Regions from separate parts of the Methylobacterium sp. NPDC097929 genome, predicted to be linked through region 1. Evidence: predicted binding sites of a transcription regulator. Region 1 holds the regulator's gene; the other holds the start of a gene.
The links. Region 1 encodes LexA, which represses DNA repair genes until DNA is damaged. Its sites were predicted from a motif close to TGTTCNNNNTGTGTTCNG; they were not measured.
Positions count from the first base shown of each region.

Region 2: a site for LexA is predicted at 3,623-3,640, ahead of parE (DNA topoisomerase IV subunit B). Genes of this name have one in related genera too.

Region 1 is NZ_JBMVEP010000002.1:243,930-249,541, forward strand. It holds gene ACPCJR_RS09190 (3-keto-5-aminohexanoate cleavage protein) at 1-131, shown strand, start outside; gene ACPCJR_RS09195 (MFS family transporter) at 139-1,494, opposite strand; gene ACPCJR_RS09200 (DUF1236 domain-containing protein) at 1,931-2,806, shown strand; gene lexA (transcriptional repressor LexA) at 2,974-3,699, shown strand; gene ACPCJR_RS09210 (ComEC/Rec2 family competence protein) at 3,693-5,612, opposite strand, start outside.
Region 2 is NZ_JBMVEP010000001.1:768,774-774,385, reverse strand. It holds gene ACPCJR_RS03690 (ABC transporter ATP-binding protein) at 161-1,927, shown strand; gene ACPCJR_RS03685 (threonine aldolase family protein) at 2,063-3,103, shown strand; gene ACPCJR_RS03680 (hypothetical protein) at 3,120-3,311, opposite strand; gene parE (DNA topoisomerase IV subunit B) at 3,702-5,612, shown strand, end outside.

The DNA of each region.
Region 1 (5,612 bases):
TGCGTCTCTCCAAGGAGCGGCTGGCCGACGGCAACGCGGATCTCGTGCGGCTCGCCGCCGCGATCTGCGCCGAGCACGGCGGCCGGCCGGCCACGCCCGCCGAGGCGCGGGCGATCCTGCGCCTCGGCTGAGACTCCGTCAGGCCGCCGCCGGACGGAGTTTGCGTCCCAGCGCCTCCTCGACGGTGCCGTCGCCGTCGAGATAGCCGTGGCGCTTCGGGTTCGGCATCACCAGCGAGGCGATGAAGGACACGCCGAGGATCACGGCGACGTACCAGAAGAACGTGCTCTCCATTCCCCAATCCTTGAGCTGGAGCGCCACGTACTCCGCCGTGCCGCCGAACAGCGAGTTGGCGATGGCGTAGGAGAGCCCCACGCCGAGCGCCCGGACCTGGGTCGGGAACAGCTCGGCCTTCACGATGCCGCTGATGCCCGTGTAGAAACTGATGATGGTCAGCCCGACCATGACCAGGGCGAAGGACAGCACGGGGTCGGTCGTGGCACCGATGGCGGTCATCAGCGGCACGATCGCCACCATGCCGAGGCCGCTGAACAGCAGCATGCTGGTCTTGCGCCCGATCCGGTCGGACATCCAGCCGAAGAAGGGCTGCATCAGCATGTAGACCAGCAGCGCCACCGTCGTGATCCGCGAGGCGGTGACCTTGTCGAGATGGGCGGTGTTGAAGAGATATTTCGGCATGTACGTGGTCAGCGTGTAGAAGGCGAGCGAGCCGCCGGCCGTGTAGGCCAGCACCACCGCGAAGGCCCGCCAATGCCGGAGCAGGGCGGCGAGGGTGCCCGATTCCGCGTCGTTCCGGTCCGCGGCGCTCGTTGTCTCCTGAAGGGAGCGGCGCAGGAACAGGGCGACCACCGCCGCAAGCGCCCCGATCACGAAGGGGATGCGCCAGCCCCAGGCGGTGAGCTGGGCCTCGGTCAGCAGGCTCTGCAACACCACGAGCACCAGCGAGGCGAGGAGTTGCCCGCCGATCAGGGTGACGTACTGGAACGAGGCGTAGAAGCCGCGCTGGCCCTTGGCGGCGACCTCGCTCATGTAGGTCGCGCTGGTGCCGTACTCGCCGCCGACCGAGAGGCCCTGCACCATCCGCGCGAGGACCAGCAGCACGGGGGCGAGGCCGCCGACGGTGGCGTGGGTCGGCAGCACCGCGATGGCGAGCGAGCCGGCGCACATCATCAGCACCGAGATCATCAGCGAGGTCTTGCGCCCGAGCCGGTCGGCGATGCGCCCGAACAGCCAGCCGCCGATCGGCCGCATGAAGAAGCCCACCGCGAACACCGCCGCCGATTGAAGCAGCTGGCTGGTCGCGTCGCCCGTCGGGAAGAAGACCGGGGCGAAGTAGAGCGCGAAGAAGGCGTAGCAGTAGAAGTCGTACCACTCGACGAGATTGCCCGACGACGATCCGACGATCGCCATGATCCGGCGGCGGCGGTCGGCGGCATCGTCCTGGTCCGGTCCCGTCTCGGCGATCTCCGCCATGTCTTCCTCCCGAAAGCGGCCTCGGAGGGCCGTGAAGCGTCGCTGGCGGCACCGTAGCTAGGCGCCCGCCGCGCGGCGCCGACCCGGCGGGCGCCCGGAGAATGACAGGCATGGGGCGACCGTCTCAGCCTCGCGCGTCGCTCCACCCGTTTCCCGCGTCGTCCGGGTAGGCTCGCGGCCTTCCGGAACGCTCCGGTCGAAGGCGAGCGGAGCGGCGGCGCCAAGTCATTGCCCCGCTTCTCTCACAGATTTTCCAGACACATAGCGATGTTCCCGTTCGCCGCGTCAGTCTTCCCGGCGAAAGTATATGAATTGCCAAGATAGAGCCGGCGAAGAATCCCGATCGCCTTGGTGCCGGAACGGTTTTCAGCCTTGCGCCGTTGCGAGCGCAGTTTGGGGGCCGCGTCCGGCCGCCGGCATCAAGAGGACCTTGAACATGACGAAGTTCTTTCGCAGCACGGCGACGGCGGCGATCCTCGTACTCGGCGCCGCGACGGCCCTGGCTCAGGGTGGCGGCGCGGGCGGCGCCGGTGGTGGCGCAGGCGGCGGAGCCGGCGGTGGTGCGGGCGGCGGAGCCGGCGGTGGCGCCGGAATGGGGGCCGGTGGCGCGGGCGGCGGCGGTGGCCCCGGCGGCGGTGCGGGCGGCGGAGCCGGAAGTATCGGCGGCGCGGGCGGCGGCGCCCGTGGCGGTGCGGGTGAGGTCGGTGGCGGAGCGGGCGGCGCCCGCGGTGGTGCGGAGACCGGCGGAGCCCGCGGCGGCGAGGCGGGCGGCGGTGCGGCCGGCGGAGCCGGGGGTGCCGCGCGCGGCACCGGCGGCAGCGAGACGGGTCCTCGCGGCGACCGCGACGGCGGCCCGGCCCGAGCCGGCGAACAGGGCGGGCGCGCCGGTCAGGGAGAGCGCGGCGACCGCGAACCCGGCAAGGCCGACCGCGACGGGGCGGGCGACCGCGACGGCCGCGGTGGACGTGACGCGGCCGGCGAGCGCGGCGGCCGCGACGGAGATCGTGCGGGCGACCGGGGCGGCCGAGGCTCGGCCAGCGAGGCGCGCGGGGCCTCCAAGAGCCTGAGCACCACTCAGCGCACGGAGTTCCGCCAGTCGATCACCCGCACCAACATCCGCCCGGTCACGAACGTGAACTTCTCCGTCCGCGTCGGCACGGCGATCCCGCGCTCCGTGTCGCTGCACCCGCTGCCGCCGGCCATCCTCTCGGTCGTGCCGGCCTATCGCGGCCTGCAGTTCGTGCTGGTCGGAGACGACATCGTCATCATCGATCCCGATACCTACGAGATCGTCGACGTGATTCCCGCCTGATTCGACGGGCGAACGGTCGAGAACGGAGGCGGCGGGGCGAGGGCTCCGCCGCCTTTCGCGTGTCGCGGCACGCGCTTGCGGAACAGGAGAGGAACGTCTAGGCTGTTCGTGCTTTGTTTTCCACGATTCTGCGGCGCCCCCGGCCCGCGGTCGACAGCAGGTGCCGCATGCTGACCCGCAAGCAACTCGAGCTGCTCCAGTTCATCCAGCAGAGGATGCAGGAGAGCGGCGTGCCGCCGTCCTTCGACGAGATGAAGGACGCCCTCGACCTCAAGTCCAAGTCCGGCATCCACCGCCTGATCATGGCGCTGGAGGAGCGCGGCTTCCTGCGCCGCCTTCCGAATCGGGCGCGGGCCATCGAGATCCTGCGCATGCCCGACGCGCCGGCGGCCAGGCCCGCGGCGGGCGCCGAGCCGCGCCGCTTCACCCCGAGCGTGGTCGAGGGGGGCCTTGCCGGCAAGCCGCCCGCGCCGAAGCCGCCGATGCTGCAGGCCCAAGACGGGAACGGACGTTCGGTGATGGTGCCGGTGATGGGCCGCATCGCCGCCGGTACGCCGATCTCGGCGATCGAGAGCCAGAGCCACACCATCGCGATGTCGCCGGACTTCCTCTCCGGCGGCGAGCACTACGCCCTGGAGGTGCGCGGTGATTCGATGGTCGAGGCCGGCATCCTCGACGGCGATCTGGTGGTCATCCACAAGCAGGACACCGCCAATAATGGCGACATCATCGTCGCCCTGATCGACGACGAGGAGGCGACCCTCAAGCGCCTGCGCCGCCGCGGCACCTCCATCGCCCTCGAAGCGGCCAACCCCGCTTACGAGACCCGCGTGCTCGGCCCGGATCGCGTGCGCATCCAGGGCAAGCTGGTCAGCCTCGTGCGCCGCTACTGAGGCTCGTCGGGCGGCGGATCGACCGGGTCCGCCGTCTCCGGGCCGGCGGTCGGCGCCTTGTCCGGCGCGGCCGCCGGCATCGGCGGGGCGACCGGGGGCTGCGGATGCCAGGGTTTGGCCGCGCCGGCACCGCGGGCCGTGACGATGTCGGGGCCGGCCGGGCGAAGGCGAATCGCCGTGGCGCCCCGCTCCACCAGGAAGGCGCGATCGACGACCAGGGGCGCTGCGCAGCCCGGCGGCGCGCGCAGGCGGCTGATCAGGATCTCGGCCCGGGCGCAATCCTCCGCGAAGGCGCGCTTGTCGGTCACGAAGGCGACGGCGCGCCCGTCGGCGGTCGTGAGGGTGCAGCCAAGACGGTCGCAGCGGGGGCCTGCCGCAGCCAGGGCGGCGTCGGGACGGCGCGGATCGCCGTCGGCCTTCAACCATTGCTCCAGAACGAAGACCGGTGGGCGCCCCAGCACGATCAGCCGGCCGTCCCTGCCGCGGACCGCCGCGCCGCCGCCATCGCGATCGACGTAGAGATCGAAGCGATCCGGAGCGCCGGCCAGGGCGAGGCCGATCGTGGCCGGTAGCAGCGCCAGAAGGCGCAGCCGCGACACGGCCAGGGTCGCCACGAGAAGCGCGGCGGCGAGCAGCGCCAGGGCCGCCGGGCCGAAGGCCGGCAGCACCACGGTGGCCTGCCCGAACCCGGCGATCCAAGACGAGATCTCCAGCATCCCGCGCACGGCGAGGCCCATCAGCCACCAGACCGGGCGGTCGAGGGCGAAGGGATAGGCCAGCATCCCGATGACCGCCGAGGGCATCACCGCGAGCGAGACGAGCGGCAGGGTCAGCGCGTTGCCGACGAGACCGAAGGGCTGCACCGTCTGGAAGTGATAGGTCGCGAAGGGCGCCGTCGCGACCTGCGCCACGAGGGTCGTGGCGAGCGTGCCGAGAATTGCCGCCGCCGCCGAGGCCGCGACGCGCCCGAGACGGGAGCGGCCCTCCGCCCGCAGCAGCCGGCCGTCGATCAGCGGCGCGCAGGCGATCAGGCCGGCCACCGCCCCGAACGACATCTGGAAGCTCGGCCCCAGCAGCGCCTCCGGCTCGCGCGCCAGCGCGACGAGGGCGGCCAGCGCGAGGTTGCGCATGCTCAGCGCCGGACGATCGACGAGGATCGCGCCGAGCATGATCAGCGTCATGATCAGCGCCCGCTCGGCCGCCACGTCCCAGCCGGAGAAGGCGCAATAGGCGGTCACGCCGACCATCGCCGCCCCGGCGGCGATCTTCTTGATGGGCCAGGTCAGCGCGAGCGCCGGCACCAGCGCGAGCCCGGCCCGCACCAGCCAGAACACCACGCCCGCGGCCAGCACCATGTGCAGGCCGGAGATCGAGACGACGTGGTAGATCCCGGCTGCTCGGAGCACGTCGTTGGTCCCGGCCGCGATCAGGCCGCGCTTGCCCGTGACGAGCGCCGCCGCCACGGCCCCGGCCTGCCCGCCGATCGCGTCGGTGATCCGCCGGGTCAGGCCGTTGCGGGCGTCGTCGATCGCCGCGGCCAGCCGCAGGGTCAGGGGCGGGGTCTCGGCCGGCGGCCCGACCTCGACCTTGCCGACGAGGGAGCCGACGGCCCCGATCCCGCGGAAATAGGCGTCGCGGGCGAAGTCGTAGCCGCCCGGCTGCACCGCCTCCGGGGGCGGCAGCAGGCGGGCGGTGGCGCGGATGGCGTCCCCCGGCCGCACCGCTTGAGCCGCCCGGTAGGAGACCCGCACCCGGCGCGGGCGGGTCGCCGCGTCGAGCGTGCCGAAGCTGTCGACCCGCACGATCAGGCGCGCGCCGCCCTCGCGCTCCTCGAGCCCTTCGACGAGGCCGGAGAGTGGTGCGATCGTCACCCGGGTGAGAACCGGCCCCGACACCGCGGCGACGCGCCGGAC
Region 2 (5,612 bases), on a different contig from region 1:
CGCTCAAGTTCGGTTCAGCTTCGCCGCCTTACCGGGTGGAAAGCTGCATGCGCGCGAAACATAAGGCGACGCTTCGCGTTGCGGTTAACGGGTGCCTTGCGCGCCCTTCAGCCACAATCGGCGCCCAGCGGGTCTGATCGAATCGGGACTGACGATCGCGATGGAAGATCTCTGCCAATACGCCAACAGGCCGGGGGCCTTCGTCGGGCGCTATCTCAAGCGCCGGATCATCCCCCATCTGGTGATCCTGTTCGCCGTTCTCGGCGCCGTGACCTTCTCGGTCTCGACGGACTACGCCCTGAAGGGCGTGGTGGACGCCCTCGGCAAGGGGCCGAGCACCGGGCAGGTCTGGTCGGCGCTGGCCTTGCTGATCGCCTTCATCGCCGCCGACAACCTGCTCTGGCGTGTCGCGGCGCTGGTCGGCGCCTTCACCTTCGTGGGCGTGACCGGCGACATCCGTCGCGATCTCTTCCGCCACATGACGGGCCACGCCCCGTCCTTCTTCGCGGACCGCCAGCCGGGCACGCTGGCCTCGCGCATCACCGCGACCTCGAACGCGATCTTCACCGTCGAGAACATGTTCACGTTCAACGTGATGCCGCCCTGCGTCGCGGCCACGCTGTCGATCATCTACATCGGCACCGTGAACCTCACGATGGCGCTGGTTCTCGCCGGCATCTTCGCCGCGGTCGTGCTCCTGATGTTCAAGATGGCCTCGGCCGGCAAGCCGCTGCACCACGACTTCGCGGCAAAAGCCGCCAGCGTCGACGGCGAGATGGTCGATCTCGTCGGCAACATGCCGCTCGTTCGCGCCTTCTCCGCCTTCAACCGAGAGATCGTCCGCTTCGACGGCACCATCGGCTCGGAGATGCGGGCGCGCCGCTCGTCGCTGCTCTATCTCGAGAAGCTGCGCATCACCCACGCCATCCTCACCGTCATCTCGATCCTCGGCCTGCTCTATTGGTCGATCAAGATGTGGGAAGCGGGCCAAGCCACCACCGGTCAGGTCGTGCTGGTCTGCACGCTGGGCATCCGCATCCTGGCCGCGACCCGCGACCTCGCCGTGGCGCTGGTGGACGCGACCCAGCACACCGCCCGCCTCTCCGAGGCGCTGCACACCCTGCTGCAACCGCACGAACTCGTCGATCACCCCGAGGCGGAAACCCTCGTCGGCCAGACCGGCGCGGAGATGCATTTCGACCACGTGGCCTTCAGCTACCCCGATGGGCGCACCGTCTTCTCCGACTTCGATCTCCTGATCCCGCCGGGCCAGACGGTCGGCCTCGTGGGCAAGTCGGGCGGCGGCAAGTCGACCCTGTTCTCGCTGATCCAGCGCTTCTACGAGGTGCAGGGCGGCCGCATCCTGATCAACGGTCAGGACATCAACCGGGTCACGCAGGAATCGCTTCGCGAGGCGATCACGGTGGTGCCGCAGGACGTGTCGATGTTTCACCGCTCCCTGCGCGAGAACATCCGCTACGGCCGCCCCGACGCGACGGACGAGGAGGTCTGGAAGGCGGCCGAGGCGGCGCACTGCACCGACTTCATCCAGGCTCTGCCGGAAGGCTTCGACACCATCGTCGGCGACCGCGGCGTGAAGCTCTCGGGCGGCCAGCGCCAGCGCATCGCCATCGCCCGGGCGATCCTGAAGGACTCGCCGATCCTGCTCCTCGACGAGGCGACCTCGGCGCTCGATGCCGAATCCGAGGAGGCGATCCGCGCTGCTCTGGCCAACCTGATGAAGGGCCGCACGGTGATCGCCATCGCCCACCGCCTCTCGACGCTGAAGGATTTCGACCGGATCGTCGTGCTGGAGGGGGGCAAGATCGTTCAGGACGGCTCGCCAGAGAAGCTCACCCATCTCGACGGCTTCTACCGCGAGCTGATGAAGAAGGAATCGATGTCGATGTCGCTCGCCGCCGCCTGAGGGGCGCGCAACGCAGCCCCCGGCACGGAGCGGTTGCCGGGCCGCCCCACGACCGCCTAACCTTCGAAGAGTCGGGCCGGACGACCGCGATGTCGTCCGGCCCTTTCTTTTCGGTGAGCAAGTCTGGGACGCGCCGTGGCCGAGCAGCAATTCGCCAGCGACAACTATGCCGGGATCTGCCCGGAAGCCCTCTCCGCGATGCAGGCGGCCAATGCCGGCCACGCCCCGGCCTACGGCGCCGACAGCTGGACCCAGGCCGCTGCGGACGGCTTCCGGCGCCTGTTCGAGACGCCGTGCGAGGTCTTCTTCGTCTTCAACGGCACGGCGGCCAACTCACTGGCGCTCGCCTCGCTCTGCCAATCCTTCCACAGCGTGATCTGTGCCGATTCCGCGCATATCGAGACCGACGAGTGCGGCGCGCCGGAATTCTTCTCCAACGGCTCGAAGCTGCTCACCGCTTCCACGGAGGACGGCAAGCTCACCCCCGACCTCGTGCGGGCGATCGCGGGCAAGCGCAGCGATATCCATTTTCCCAAGCCGCGAGCGGTGACGCTGACCCAGGCGACGGAGACGGGGCGGGTCTACACGGTGGCGGAGATCGCGGGCATCGCCGAGACGTGCCGCTCGCTCGGCCTGCGCCTGCACATGGACGGCGCGCGCTTTGCCAATGCCTGCGCCTCGCTCGACGCCTCGCCGGCCGAGCTGACCTGGAAGGCGGGGGTCGACGTGCTCTGCTTCGGCGGCACGAAGAACGGCATGGCGGTGGGCGAGGCCGTGATCTTCTTCGATCCGCGGCTCGCGCAGGATTTCGATTACCGCTGCAAGCAGGCGGGGCAACTCGCCTCGAAGATGCGCTACCTCTCGGCGCCATGGGTCGGGATGCTGGAGAGCGGCGCTTGGTTGAGCAATGCCCGGCACGCCAACGACTGCGCCCGGCGGCTCGTCAGGGGGATCGCCGACCTGCCCGGCGTCTCGCTCGCCGCGCCGGTCGAGGCCAACGGAGTGTTCCTGAACCTGCCGCTCCCGGTGCAGGAGGGGCTGAGCGCCCGCGGTTGGCAGTTCTACGGCTTCATCGGGGGAGCGGCCCGCTTCATGTTCGCCTGGGATTCCGACCCGGCCCGGGTCGATGCGCTGGCGCGCGACATCCGCCTCTGCGCCCTGCCCGCGGCGGCGTGAGGACGCCGCCTTCCGCTCAGACGAGATAGGTGATGGTGGCGGCGAGCGCCGTCGCCACCGTGGCGATGGCGAAGCTCGACGAGGAGAGCAGCATGGAGGAACGAGCGCTTGCCGGCTCCTGCTCCTCGGCATAACCGAAGGCCTGACCGGCGGCCTGTTCCAGACGCAGGAGCGAGGTGTGACGCGCTTGGGCGGCAGCGGGGGTCATCGGCGTGGCTCCCTACGGTCAAGCTGGGCTTGCGAATTCAACGTCCGGCGGTCGGTGTTTGTTCCCGTCGCCACCCTCGGCTGCCTCCCATCAACGTTCTGCCTTCCGCGAGCGGATGCTAGGGAAGCGGCGGCCGCGGATGATCGTGGCACGGGATCGTGACAGACGCTTAACCATCCGCCCGCATCACTGGAGCGGGTTCGACGGCAAGTCTGACGCCGTGGCCGGGCCCGAGCGTGAGTGCGGACCGAGCGCGAACGCGACCGGCATGCGCGAGCGCTGCGACCGGCGGAAGCGGACAGGAGGCTTTTTGTTTCCTGTTTGTTCTAGTACAACGAGGGTATGAAGAGCCATGCAGCCCGCCTCCGACCCGATTCGAGGAGCCGTCGCGTGAGCGATCCGGCACGCGACCTGTTTGGACCCGGTGCCAAGCCGCCGGCCGCGGAGGCCGAGCGGCGGCGACGCCTGACGCCCGTGGCGGCGGCGCAGCCGGCACCCGCGCCGGAGCCGGCGGAGGCCGGTTACGACGCCTCGGCGATCGAGGTGCTGGAGGGGCTGGAACCGGTGCGGCGCCGGCCCGGCATGTATATCGGCGGCACCGACGAACGGGCGCTGCACCACCTCTTCGCTGAGGTGATCGACAACTCCATGGACGAGGCGGTCGCCGGCCACGCGAGCTTCATCGAAGTGGAGCTGGAGGAATCGGGCAGCCTCGTCGTGACCGATAACGGCCGCGGCATCCCGGTCGATCCGCACCCGAAATTTCCGGGCAAGTCCGCGCTCGAGGTCATCATGACCACGCTGCACGCGGGCGGCAAGTTCGACTCCAAGGTCTACGAGACCTCCGGCGGCCTGCACGGCGTCGGCATCTCGGTCGTCAACGCGCTCTCCGACGTGCTGGAGGTCGAGGTCGCCCGCAACCAAACCCTCTATCGCCAGACCTTCTCGCGCGGCCACGCGCAGGGTGCGCTGGAGACGATCGGGCGGGTGCAGAACCGCCGCGGCACGCGGGTGCGCTTCCACCCCGACGCGCAGATCTTCGGCTCGCTGAAGTTCGATCCGCGCCGCCTGTTCAAGATGGCCCGCTCCAAGGCCTACCTTTTCGGCGGCGTCGAGATCCGCTGGCGCTGCGCGCCCAGTCTGCTCGAAGGGCTCGACGATGTGCCGGCCGAGGCCGTGCACCGCTTCCCCGGCGGCCTCTCGGACTATCTCGCCCGGGACATCGAGGGGAAGGAGCTCGTCCTCGACACGATCTTCTCGGGCAAGGTGACGAAGCCCGGCTCGCACGGCTCGCTCGAATGGGCCGTGGCCTGGACGGTCGCCGATGACGGCGTCTCGCATTCCTACTGCAACACGATCCCGACGCCGGAGGGCGGCACCCACGAATCCGGCCTGCGCGTCGCCCTGCTCCGGGCCCTGCGCGAGCATGCCGAGCGCGTGAACCAGGCCAAGCGCATGAATGCGGTGACCACCGACGACGTGATGGCGACCTGCGCCTCGATGCTCTCGGTCTTCATCCGCGAGCCGGAATTCCAGGGTCAGACGAAGGACAAGCTCGCGACGGTCGAGGCCTCCCGCATCGTCGAGACGGCGGTGCGCGACGCTTTCGACCACTGGCTCGCCGCCTCGCCCGCCCAGGCCAACAAGCTGCTCGACTGGGTGATCGACCGGGCCGAGGAGCGCCTGCGCCGCCGCCAGGAGAAGGAGGTCGCCCGCAAGTCGGCCACCCGCAAGCTGCGCCTGCCCGGCAAGCTCGCCGATTGCTCGGCCGCCGGGACCGCGGGCTCGGAGATCTTCATCGTCGAGGGCGACTCGGCCGGCGGCTCGGCCAAGCAGGCCCGCGACCGGGCCACGCAAGCGGTTCTGCCGCTGCGGGGAAAAATCCTGAACGTGGCCTCGGCCAGCCGCGACAAGCTCGGGGCCAACCAACTCATCTCGGACCTGACGCTGGCGCTCGGCTGCGGCACCGGCGCCAATTTCCGCGAAGGGGATCTTCGCTACGACCGGGTCATTATCATGACCGACGCGGACGTGGACGGCGCCCACATCGCCTCGCTCCTCATCACCTTCTTCTACCGGCAGATGCCCCGGCTCATCGACAAGGGGCACCTCTACCTCGCGATCCCGCCGCTCTACCGGATCAGCCAGGGTGCGAAATCGGCCTATGCCCGCGACGACGCGGACAAGGAGCGGGTCATCAAGACCGTGTTCAAGAACGGCAAGGTCGAGATCGGCCGCTTCAAGGGCCTCGGCGAGATGATGCCGGCGCAGCTCAAGGAGACGACGATGGACCCGAAGAAG